Regions from separate parts of the Paenibacillus sp. PAMC21692 genome, predicted to be linked through region 2. Evidence: predicted binding sites of a transcription regulator. Region 2 holds the regulator's gene; the other holds the start of a gene.

Region 1 (6,253 bases), 1.9 Mb from region 2:
TCCCAAAGGAGATGAAGTGGCGGAAAACATCAGCATCGCGAAGTGCCCAAGTACGACGGAAGGAATGACGTAGGGCAAAACAAGCATCGAAGTTATCCAGCTTCTCAGCTTTCCCGATCGAATACCGCTTAACGCCAATGCGGCTCCAAAGGCAAGCACGCCTCCGGCAACGATATAGATGATCTTGTAAGTCAAAGTATTACCCAATGCGCTCCGGAATTCGGGCGATTGAAAGAGTGCCTTGTAATTATCCCACCCGACCCATGGGCTGCCTCCGATCCCCAAATGAGGTTTGTATTCCAGAAATGACGCATGCAGTCCGTTCAGGAAAGGCATGATCTTTAATCCAAAAACGAGAAAAAATGCAGGTATGACGATGATATAATGAAATTTGTATTGCCAAATTCTCTCCGCCAAAGACTTATTGCGCGTTGACTGCATAACAATATCCGACTGCGGCGGCAGTTCCCTATCCATTCCGTACCCTCCCCTAATGGTTCAAAATATGAGTATCATCATACTATATCAGGGTCTATTTGCCTACTAAAATTTGACAACACAAAAAGTCCGGGCAGCGCCCGGACTAGCTGCTATCATATGTGTTTTCATCATTACGTTATTTATTGGGCCATATCGATTTGAATCTCTTAGACTAACCGTTCACTTTCAGTACGTCATGATCGACATAACGAGCACCGTTAAGCTCGCTGATCACATTAATAGCGACCTTCGCGCCGTCTCCCGCGGTAATAATCGTATGCATGCTTACGCCTGCAACAGTGCCCGCAGCCCATACGCCGGCCAAGCTAGTTTTGCCTTCCGCATCGCAATCTACAATACTTTTGATGCGAGGCTCCGTTCCCGGCTTCACCGCCACGCCGTTAGCTTCAGCCAGCTCAACCGACATGCCGGTTGCTAGAATGACGTGCTTCGCCTCGTAAACCGTGCCATCTTCCGCTTGCACACGGAGGTTCTCGCCTGCAGTCTCCAGTGCAACCGCCTTGGAAGCAACCAGTTCCGCTCCGTGTTTAGCCGCCTGCTTTCTGCCTGTCTCTACGAGATCCGGCCCGCTGATTTCGGGCGCGCCGTAATGATTTTCGATCCAGGCCCTTTTAGTAACACTTTGATCGGCGTCCAGCACGATCGTTTTTTTGCCAGCCTTAGCCGTAAAGATAGCCGCACTCGCTCCTGCAGGTCCAGACCCGATAATAGCAACATCATACATGTCAATCGCTCCCTTCGATCTTCAGGTTTGTCTATCTATTCGAGTATACCAGAACAAACCCTAAGCTTTCAAAAGGGAACTAACTTTCCTAATTACACTTACTGAACCCGCATACCGTACATTGTTTGCATCCTTCGATACTCATTAATGTAGCGGAGCCGCAAGAAGGACATAGATCCGGATGAGTCTCAATTGCGGCTTTATGTTTGAAATGATCTCGCGGAGAGCCGGTTTCCGAGTCGGTCGCGTAGTCGGGATAAGCGCCCGTTCCGTTCGCGTCAGCTTGAGCTGCCGCCAGCTCATCCGATACCATCTCCGACTGGAAGACGACATCAAGCGGTTCCCGACCCCCTTCTATATGCATTTCCAGCGCCTTCGCGACGGCATCGGCAATAGATTCTACGCGATTCGGTCCAAAGCCGATCGCTCCGGTGCCTCCGATCCCCTTTAAATGTTTGACCAGCAGCTTCACTTTGCTGCCGTGGTCGCCGTAGCGCAGGAACAACGAGCATACTCGGCCGAGCGCTTCCGCCATGGCGAACACGTCCGAGCCGGCCTTGCCAACGTTGAGGAATATTTCCGCCGGCGAGCCGTCCAGATCGTTAATCGTAATGTAGGCCATGCCGAACGGCGTGTTCATCTTGTAAGTCGCTCCGCGCAAGACGGACGGGCGGCGCTTGTATTGTTTATCTGCGGATACTGGATTCTCCAGGCTGGATGTCTCCGTGGGCGTCAATTCAACTGTGAGATTGCCTGTCTGTTCAAATTCTGTCGGAGATTCCGCTTTTTCTTGGGATTCCGCATCAGACTTTTCTACATCCTTGACGGAGGACTCCTTCTCTCCCGCCGACAGTACTTGCACATCCCTGCTGCCGTCGCGATAGATCGTGACGCCTTTGCAGCCCAGATCATAAGCAAGCTCGTAGAGATGCTTCGTCTCCTCCACGGTGAAGTCTGCAGGACAGTTGGCCGTCTTGGAGATGGAGCTGTCGACCCAACGCTGGATGGTCGCCTGGACCCGAATATGATCCTCCGCCGAGAGGCTCATCGCCGTCACGAAATAATCGGGAAGCTCCTCTCCGGGATGCTCATCCAGCCATTGCTGCGCGATCGGCACAAGCTGCTTGTCGTAGCCCAGCCTGCTCTGCCGATAATATTCGAAGGCGAAGTAGGGTTCGATACCCGTCGACGTGCCTACCATCGTGCCCGTACTTCCTGTAGGGGCCTGCGTCAGCACCGTTACGTTACGAATACCGTCTCTGCGGATCGCCTCGCCAACCTCGGGATAGGCCGCAACCAGCTCTTTCATAAATCCGCTTTGGAGATACAGATCCGCGTCGAACGCCGGGAACGAACCTTTCTCCGCCGCAAGCCGGGAGGATGCCAGGTACGCCTCCTTCGCAATAAAGCCGAACAGACGGTCCAGGAAACCAATCGATTCCTCTCCCCCATAACGGATTCCCAGCTTGATCATAAGCTCCGCCAGACCCATGGTGCCTAGTCCTATTCGCCTCTCAAGCTTCTGATTTCGTTCATTTTGCTCAAAGTGGTAAGGCGTCTTATCGATGACATTGTCCAGGAACCGCACGGCAGACTGGGTCACTTGGGCGAGCTCATTCCAATCCACGTCGCCCCGTTTCGCGTCATAAAACTGGGACAAGTTCACGGCGGACAGGTTGCATACTCCCCAGCCGGGCAAGCCTTGCTCTCCGCAGGGATTAGTTGACACAATTGGATTAAAATACCAGCTATTAGATTGCTTGTTATACCGCTCCATAAAGACGACGCCCGGCTCCGCGGAACGCCATGCCGACTCCATCATGACATGCCATATTTCTCGAGCGGGCAACTTGCGATAGGTAACGACCCGCTTGCCGAGCTCACGCCACTTTGCCAAATCTCCGTCCCACAGCTCGTCGTAACCCGTTTCCTTCGTGTCCGGGAATACAAGTTCCCACTCCAGATCCCGTTTCACCGCATCCATAAAGGCGTCGCTCACGCAGACAGAGAGATTTGCGTTCGTTACCTCGCCCATCTTCTGCTTCACCGTAATAAACTCCAACAGATCGGGATGCCAGTCGTTAAGCATGATCATTAAAGCGCCCCTGCGCGAACCACCTTGCTCAATCAGCCCCGTCGCATAACTGAAAAGGCCGCCCCAGGAGACGGATCCGCTGGAGGAGCCGTTGACTCCTGCCACGACGGCGCGGCGAGGTCTAAGCGACGAGAGATTCATCCCGACGCCGCCTCCGCGAGCCATAATCTCCGTCATGTCGCCCAGCGTCGTCATGATGCCGCCGCGGCTGTCCTTCGGCGACGGTACGACGTAACAGTTAAAAAGCGTAAGCTCGTCGCTGGCTCCCGCTCCCGCCATAATGCGTCCGCCCGGCACAAGCTTCCAGTCTTGCAGCGCATCGCGGAACCGTCCTTCCCACTCTACGCGTTTATCGGGGCGTTCCTCGGCAGAGGCGATAGACTCCGCAAGACGGTTCCACATGCCGGTTGGCGTAACTTCCAGAGGCAGCACAAGCTTGTCTGCGGTCGTCTTCACCGAGTCTCCTCCACGGAGTAGAACCGTAACTTCATTTCCTTGGCGAGCGGTGACTACCCCTACTTCCTTCGTCGGGAATTTAGGATCGTCCTTTACAAGCACGAGCACCGTATCGCCAGGTTTGCATAACTGACCGTTAGGATGTTTTTTGGCATACCGATCCAAAAATATTTTTTCGCTTAGACCTTCGAGCCGCATGGGTATTCTCTCCTTTGTTTTTGCATTCCGAGAATAAATTCACAATTACGGACACCGACAACATCTACATATAGTATACCCTTCATATTATACCACACTATATATGGTTATTCACTTCATTTTCCAGTCTGTCTTATGATTATGGTCCAACAAGGCAATACTAATGACAACTTCACCCTTTTTTAGAATGGAAGGAGCTTCCCATGACCGATCAACTTACGTCTCCGCACCAGCCGACCAGCACGGGATCGGCAAGCAGCGATACCGCCGTTACGCGTAGACTTCATCCTCTGGTCGATCTGCAATTCGACCGTTCCTGGTACGACGAGCTCCAAAATCGAATATCTCGAGGCGGTCCGTGGGATGACTGGACGTTATACCAGCTCGCTATGGAAGCCGAACATGCCAAGCGCGTTGAGAGTTTCGAAGAATTGCAATGCCTGCGCTCGCTGCCGGACTTCGAGCCTCTCCCCCACCAGATCGGCACGGCCGGCAAGGTGCTGCATGAAATGGGAGGCCGTGCCATTCTCGCAGATGAAGTGGGACTTGGCAAGACGATCGAAGCCGGGCTTGTGCTCAAGGAATATATGGTCCGCGGCCTAGTCAAGCGAGCGCTTATTCTCGTTCCCGCTTCTTTAGTATTGCAATGGGTGCGGGAACTCAACCAGAAATTCGGCATTTCGGCCGTCGCCCAGAAACGGGATCATACTTGGGGTTACGACGTCGTTGTCGCCTCCATCGACACCGCCAAGCGGGATCCCCATCGTGAGCTCGTGCTGGGCACCGACTATGATCTCATCATTATCGACGAAGCCCATAAGCTGAAGAACAAAAAAACGACGAACTATCAGTTCGCCAACCTGCTTCGCAAAAAATATTGCCTCTTGCTGACGGCAACGCCGATCCAGAACGATCTCGACGAGCTGTACAACCTTATTACGCTGCTCAAACCGGGACAGTTAGGCGGGCAAAGCGAATTCGCCGCCAATTTCGTCGTGGATAAACGGCTGCCGAAAAATGAAGATCAGCTGCAAGAGGCTCTGTCGAATGTCATGATTCGCAATCGGCGAGGCGACGGAGGCATTCACTTTACCAAGCGGTTCGTTAAAAACATCCCTCTCTCGCTGTCCCAAGATGAGAAGGCGCTATATGATGCCGTCACCGGATTTGTGAAGGAACGTTACGAAGAAAGCGAAGGCGATATGACCAGCATGCTGTCGCTCGTTACTTTGCAGCGCGAAGTATGCAGCAGCCGCGATGCCGTCTTTCTGACGCTGGTCAATCTGTTCAAGAAAACGTCGGAGGATTCTCCGCTCCGGGCCAAAATCTGGGGGCTCGTCGAAAAGATCAAAGGCATTAAAGCCAATACGAAAGCAGAGAAAGCGATGGAGCTTGTAAAGGAGATGAACGAAAAAGTCATCATCTTTACGGAGTATCGGGCGACGCAGGAATATCTGCTGCAATTTTTCCGCGCAAACGATATGATCGCCGTCCCCTATCGCGGCGGCATGAACCGTGGCAAAAAAGATTGGATGATGGACCTCTTCCGCGGCAGAGCTCAGGTTATGATCGCAACGGAAGCCGGCGGTGAAGGCATCAATCTGCAATTCTGCCACAACATGATCAACTTCGACTTGCCATGGAACCCCATGCGCGTAGAGCAGCGGATCGGACGCGTGCATCGACTCGGCCAGACCGAAGATGTGAAGATCTACAATCTGTGCACGCTCGGCACAATCGAAGAGCATATCGTAGGTTTGCTGCACGAAAAGATCAACTTGTTCGAGCTCGTGATCGGCGAACTGGACCATATACTGGAGAGGCTCGACGGAGGCGAATCGATCGAGAAGCGGCTGGCGAAGGCGCTGCTAGAAGCCGGAAACGAGCAGGAGCTGAAACGTCAGCTCGACGAGCTCGGCAGCTCCATATCCGAGCTGCGCGAAGGGGCGAAGTCCGAAGTCGGACTTGCTAAGAGTCCCGACTTGCTGGTGAAGCTGGACCGACTGGGGCAAACTGTGGAGGTGAAGCCGTGAACGAGAAACAAATCCATAAATTCGTTGGCCGATTTCTGGAAGCAACGGGCTGCTCCATCCTGGAGAAGTCGAATGCCCATTATATGGTCAAGCTGTCTCCGGAAGCCGATCGGGAGCTGACGAATCGTCCCTATTACTGGAGCTTTGTTGACCGTGTAGGCGCGGAGCCGGAGACGATGACGTTTCTGTTTGTCACCGACAAGACTAGATACGAGACGATGCTGGAAGCGCCAACTCCATCACCCG
Region 2 (6,253 bases):
GCAGCGCACTCCCCGCATATGATGATGGTGTTACGAACGATAGGCGAATGCCCTTCTAACCCATCATGTCGTTAGTCGGCATTCGCTGATTGCGGGGAGGAGCCTGAAGTTGATTGCACATCTGTTATCCTTGGTTCTGCTGGCCTTTGCCGTCAGCTTGGACGGCTTCGGCGTCGGCGTGACGTACGGGCTGAGGAAGATTCGAATTCCGATTTTGTCGGTGTTGATCATCGCTTGCTGCTCGGGGCTGATTATAGGGTTATCCATGCAGGCGGGGGGCTGGCTGAGCGGCTTTGTCTCGGAGTACGTCGCCAGGGTCGTCGGAGCTTCCATACTTATCGTGATCGGTTGCTTCGCTCTCGTGCAGCTGTGGCGAGGCAAACATCAGCCGGATTCGGCTGATGATCATGGGCCGGTTGTAGCCGCTGTAGGCATTAGCGACAGCCGTCTTGCTTCGGCGGGCGGGGAAGACGCCGCCATGCAGATGTTTAAGCTGGAGCTCAAGAGGCTCGGCCTCGTTATCCAGATTCTGCGCACGCCGCAAGCGGCGGACGTCGACCGCTCCGGCATCATCTCCGCTTCCGAGGCGGTTATGTTGGGAGTCGCCTTGTCGCTTGATGCGTTCGGCGCGGGACTTGGAGCGGCGCTGCTCGGTTTGCCTGCTCTCTTGACTGCCATCGTCATTGCGGTATCCAGCGCGATCTTTCTCGTGTGCGGCACGCAGCTCGGCTTGCGGTTCGCCTCGAAGCGGGGGATGGGCGCTTTATCCGTTGTACCGGGAATCATGTTGATCATAATGGGGCTTTTCAAATTGTTCTAAATCGTTACGAGTGCGAGGTGAGACCATGATTATCGGATTGACCGGCGGCATCGCGAGCGGGAAAAGCACCGTCTCCCGGTTGCTTGTCGAACGCGGCGCCGCCTTGGTTGATGCCGACGCGGTCGCCAGGGAAGTCGTCCAGCCGGGGGAAGCCGCGCTGGACGAAATCGCGGCCCTGTTCGGACAAGCCGTCATTCAGGAGGATGGCTCGCTTAACCGGAAGGCGCTAGGCGACATCGTGTTTGGCGATAAAGATAAGCTTAAGATGCTGGAGAGTATTACGCATCCCGCCATTAGGCGGTGCATGCAGGAGAAGATACATAAGCTATCGGCAGAGGATCCAGAGCGGCTGATCGTCGCCGACATACCGCTCCTCTATGAGACGGGGCAGGTGCAGCTGTATGATGGGGTTATGGTCGTCTATGTTCCGGCGGATGTGCAAGTTCATCGTCTAGCGGAACGTAACGGCATGTCCAAGGAGGAAGCGGAGCAAAGAGTTTCGCTGCAGATGGACATTGAAGAAAAGCGGAAACTGGCGGACTGGGTAATCGACAATAGAGGCACGATAGAAAATACGGCGCGGCAGATCGACGACTTATGGAAGCAGCAGGACTGGCAGCCATGAAGAAAAAACGAATACGAGTAAAAAAGAGATTTTATCTGATCCTGCTGGTAGCGCTGATCGCTTTCCTGTTTTTGAAGTCGGACTGGATGGCGAGATGGATGTACCCCGTTCATTATAAGGACGATATACGGGCCAGCGCCGAAAATTATGATTTGGAACCGCATTTGATCGCGGCTATTATTCGTTCCGAATCCAATTACGAGACGGGCAGGGAATCCAGAAAAGGCGCGCTGGGTCTCATGCAGCTGATGCCGACAACGGCACATTGGGTCGTGGAGAAAGCTGGATTCGATGCCGTCAACGACGATGTGTTGCGGCATAGGGCCGATGTCAGCATCGAGGTAGGCTCCTGGTATCTCGGCTGGCTCCACCATCAATTTGATCATAACGCCATTGCAGCCGTGGCGGCATACAATGCCGGTCAGGGAAATGTCAACAAGTGGCTGGACAGCGGCAAATGGAATGGTAAGCTGGATTCCGTAAGCGAGATTCCTTTTGGCGAGACCAGACACTATGTACAACGAGTTTTTTATTATTATAATAAGTACAAGGATTTATATCCGGAATTTTGAGCATCCTGATCATTGAACATAAACAGAGAAGCCTTGAAGGGCTCGCCGCTTCGGGACAAGCACCTTCAAGACCTCTGTTATACATACGAGCTTAATAAATCAACATTAACGTTGGCCTGCTTGGCCAGCCAGGGATTGCTCAGCGATTTGGACCAGGCGTTTCGTGATGTAACCCCCGATGGAGCCTGTGTCTCTCGTCGCCATGTTGCCGTAGTAGCCGTCTTGCGGAATCGCGATGCCCAGCTCTTGAGCGACCTCGAATTTCATTTGGTCCAGAGCGGCTGTCGCTTGTGGTACTAACAGGTTGTTGCTGCTGTTGTTCGAGCTCATTGATGTTCACCTCCTTGCGGTTGGTAACTGTATTATGTGCGTTATTCCAAATATCATTACAGGAAAGGTATGGCAAAAAGAGGTAGTTCAAAAAGTCCGCTTTTGATCACGAAGTATGCCACGAAGCCTACTCGACATCGAATCTTGAATTCAGGCGAAACTTCCGGTGCTCACGTAGCTTCCACTACGCTCCGCTCCTCAGTTTCTACCTTCATTCAATCTTCTCGGTGCTGAAAACCGAACTTTTTGAACACGTATTTAAATATCTAAATTTAGAAAGGAGGCGTTATGCCTATGAAATGCCCCTATTGCGATTATGCCGGTACAAAGGTGCTGGACTCGCGACCTGCCAACGAAAACAAGTCGATTCGCCGCCGCCGCGAGTGCGAGAAGTGCAGCCGCAGGTTCACAACGTTCGAGATGATTGAGGAGACGCCGCTTATCGTCATCAAGAAAGACGGAAGCCGCGAAGAATTTAGCCGCGACAAAATATTGCGCGGGTTAATTCGCGCTTGCGAGAAGCGGCCCGTGTCCGTCGAACGGCTCGAGGTCATCGTCTCCGAGGTAGAGAAGGAGCTGCGAACGACGGCAGTCGCCGAAGTCGACAGCAGCGATATCGGCACCATTGTTATGAGCCAGCTGTATCCCGTGGACGAGGTGGCGTACGTACGCTTTGCTTCCGTCTATCGCCAGTTTAAGGATATCGACATGTTCATGAAGGAATTGAACAGTTTGTTGTCCAAACATCCTCTGACCGGCGGAGACCGGTCGTAATTACCCGATTCGACATATGCGAAAATGAAAATCCGTTCCCTTCGGGGAGCGGATTTTTTTTGTTACAGGACGATTACAAAGTTTTCATGCAAACAGCATACATTTTACATTGAATTTACACTCCGCATATACGCGCTTTAAAAAAGCTCTCTATAATTCAGTTTGTAGCCAACAAATATAAAGGTGGAGGAATGAAACCAATGAAAAAGATCCAACAGAAAAAAATGTTCTCGGGGGCAATTCTTACAGTAGTAACATCGGCCATGATCGTAACGGGTTGCGGCGGCAACAATACGAATAATTCGGGCGGCGCGGCGACAAACGCACCTACCAATGCTCCAACGGAAGCAGCTTCGCCATCCCCAGAAACAAAGGTTAGCGGGTCTGTAACGGTAGCGGGCTCCACGTCCGTACAACCACTTGCGGAAGAGCTTGGAACAGCATATATGGGTACTAACGGCGATGCACGGATCGAAGTATCCGGCGGCGGATCCGGCGCAGGCGTAAAAGCAGCACAAGCCGGAACAGCTGACATCGGTATGGCTTCCAGAGCAATTAAAGATGATGAGACTGGCATCGAGCCAATCGTTATCGCAATCGACGGTATCGCGGTTGTAGCCAACTCCGCTAACGAAGTAGAAAACCTGACAGTAGATCAAGTTAAAGGAATCTTCTCCGGTCAAATCAAAAACTGGAGCGAAGTTGGCGGCAAAGATGGCAACATCGTCGTTATCAACCGTGAAGAAGGATCCGGCACGCGCGACGCTTTCGGCGAGATCGTGCTTGGCGAAGAGCCTTTCGTAGCTGAAGCGATCATCCAGAACTCGACGGGCGCTGTTCGCGAAGCAGTAAGCCAAGACGCTAACGCAATTGGCTATATCTCCACTGGCGGTCTGAACGATTCCGTTAAAGCCGTTAAAGTTGATGAGCACGAGCCGACTGAAGAAAACATCAAATCCGGCCTTTATCCGATCCAACGTCCATTTAACTTCCTGGTTGGCGATTCCAAAGATCCTAGCGCAGTAGCTCAAGCTTTCATCGACTATGTTCTCAGCGACGCAGGACAGGCAATCGTAGCAGAAAACGGTTATGTAACCGTAAAATAAGTATCCATTATGCAAGAATGGCAATCGCGAGGATAGCAGATCATGCGCTATCCTCCGCGCTTGTTATGGAGATTGACTGATTTTGACCGCTGGACGTGGGGGGATTGTCGTTGAGTAGGATCCTGGAAGAGAAAATTGTTAAAACCTTGTTGTTCATAACAGCCATTACGGCCGTATTTAGCGTATTGTTAATCGGTGTGTTCATCTTTATCGAAGGTATGCCGATCTTTTTCAAGTATGGCATTGTCGATGTATTATTCGGAACGGTGTGGAACCCTACGAATCAGGTGTATGGCATCTGGCCGATGATCGTAGGTACGATTTACGTAACTTTCGTAGCTATTCTGATCGGCGCCCCGATGGGCGTGGGAGTAGCTGTCTATCTTGTGGAAATTGCTCATCAACGAATATCCCGGATTATTATTCCCGCTGTTGAACTGCTGGCTGGAATTCCATCCGTTGTATACGGCTTGTTCGGAATGTTCGCCGTCCGCGGCGTCATTTCCAGTCTTGAGCGGGGGCCCCTTGCAGAATATTTGCCAGCCAACTACCAGACGGGCTACTCGATCTTGACGGCCGCCATCATACTCGCCGTTATGATTTTGCCAACCATTATCAATATCTCGTTGGACGCCCTTAAGGCAGTTCCGCGCGAGTACAAGGAAGGCTCCTTGGCGCTTGGCGTATCCCACTGGCAAACGATCTACAAAGTGCTTGTACCCGCTGCGAAATCCGGCATTATTACTGCAGTCATACTAGGTGTTGGACGCGCGCTCGGCGAGACGATGGCCGTCATTATGGTTATCGGCAATACGCCGCTAGTACCTGCACTCGACTGGACGGGATTGTTCGCGCCTGCGAGATCCATGACAGCGAACATCGCTCTTGAGATGGGTTATGCAGGACCGGAGCATCAACAAGCTCTATTTGCCACAGGTATCGTATTATTTATGTTCATCATCGTATTAAACTCCGTCACGACACTGCTGGTACGCCGGAAAGCGAGGAAGTAAAAACTATGAACAATGTAGTCAGAAACCAAAAAATCGCTTTTGCTTGCCTTAGCGGACTCGGCTTATTGACGGTGCTGGTGCTAATCTTCATTATCGGATACATCCTGAGTCAGGGCGTCTCCATGATCAACTATGAATTTCTGACTTCGAATCCTCGCAAAATGGGTTCGGAGGGCGGTATATTCCCAGCCATTGTAGGTACCTTGTATCTGGTCGGGACCACGATGATCATTGCTACTCCTATCGGTGTAGGGGCGGCGATCTACCTGAACGAGTACACTTCGCGCGGCAAACTTACTTCCATGATCCGCTTCGCTACGGAAGCTCTCGCAGGTATTCCTTCCATCGTCTTCGGCTTGTTCGGCTTTGCGTTCTTCGTTATCTTGCTTGAGCCGATCACTGGCGGCTGGTCGATTCTGTCGGCTTCGTTGACTGGTGTGACCATGGTATTGCCTACCATCGTTCGTACGTCCGAGGAAGCGCTGAAGGCTGTTCCGGACACGCTTCGTGAAGGCAGTCTGGCGCTGGGCACGACCAAGTGGCAGACGATCAAAAGTTTGATCCTGCCAACAGCAATGCCAGGTATCATTACAGGTTTGATCCTGTCGATCGGACGCGTTGTCGGCGAGACGGCGGCATTCCTTCTGACGCTGGGCGGCACGCTTCTAATCCCGAATTCCTTGCTGGACGGAAGCCGAACGTTGTCCTTGCATCTCTACATGGTGGCCATGGAGACGGGAGCCATGGATATGGCATTCGGAACGGCAGCCGTGCTGATCGTGCTGATTCTTATCATCAATCTATCTGCAACCTGGTTATTCCGCAGATTGATCAAGCGGTTCTCGTAGAACTCGTAGAACAATACAGACTAGAAGGGAAGGATTTACGTGGCTACCACTCAAATAAAATCCATTAGCGGCGCAGTGCCGGCCGGCAATACAGTCGAAACCGGAAATTCCGCTCCGCAAATCGTAGCTCAAGACCTGGATTTGTTCTACGGCGAGTTCCAGGCG

What was found. Region 2 encodes NrdR, which represses ribonucleotide reductase genes. Its sites were predicted from a motif close to AACACNATATATNGTGTT; they were not measured.
Region 1: a site for NrdR is predicted at 4,068-4,085, ahead of H7F31_RS17425 (adenosylcobalamin-dependent ribonucleoside-diphosphate reductase). Genes of this name have one in related genera too.

The regions. Positions count from the first base shown of each region.
Region 1 is NZ_CP060293.1:4,438,696-4,444,948, reverse strand. Features, by position in the region: gene H7F31_RS17435 (hypothetical protein) at 1-477, opposite strand, end outside; gene H7F31_RS17430 (NAD(P)/FAD-dependent oxidoreductase) at 653-1,225, opposite strand; gene H7F31_RS17425 (adenosylcobalamin-dependent ribonucleoside-diphosphate reductase) at 1,314-3,974, opposite strand; gene H7F31_RS17420 (DEAD/DEAH box helicase) at 4,178-6,007, shown strand; gene H7F31_RS17415 (YqhG family protein) at 6,004-6,253, shown strand, end outside.
Region 2 is NZ_CP060293.1:6,308,273-6,314,525, reverse strand. Features, by position in the region: gene H7F31_RS25725 (MntP/YtaF family protein) at 110-820, shown strand; gene coaE (dephospho-CoA kinase) at 846-1,445, shown strand; gene H7F31_RS25715 (lytic transglycosylase domain-containing protein) at 1,442-2,017, shown strand; gene H7F31_RS25710 (alpha/beta-type small acid-soluble spore protein) at 2,123-2,347, opposite strand; gene nrdR (transcriptional regulator NrdR) at 2,642-3,121, shown strand; gene H7F31_RS25700 (phosphate ABC transporter substrate-binding protein) at 3,322-4,227, shown strand; gene pstC (phosphate ABC transporter permease subunit PstC) at 4,338-5,240, shown strand; gene pstA (phosphate ABC transporter permease PstA) at 5,246-6,088, shown strand; gene pstB (phosphate ABC transporter ATP-binding protein PstB) at 6,164-6,253, shown strand, end outside.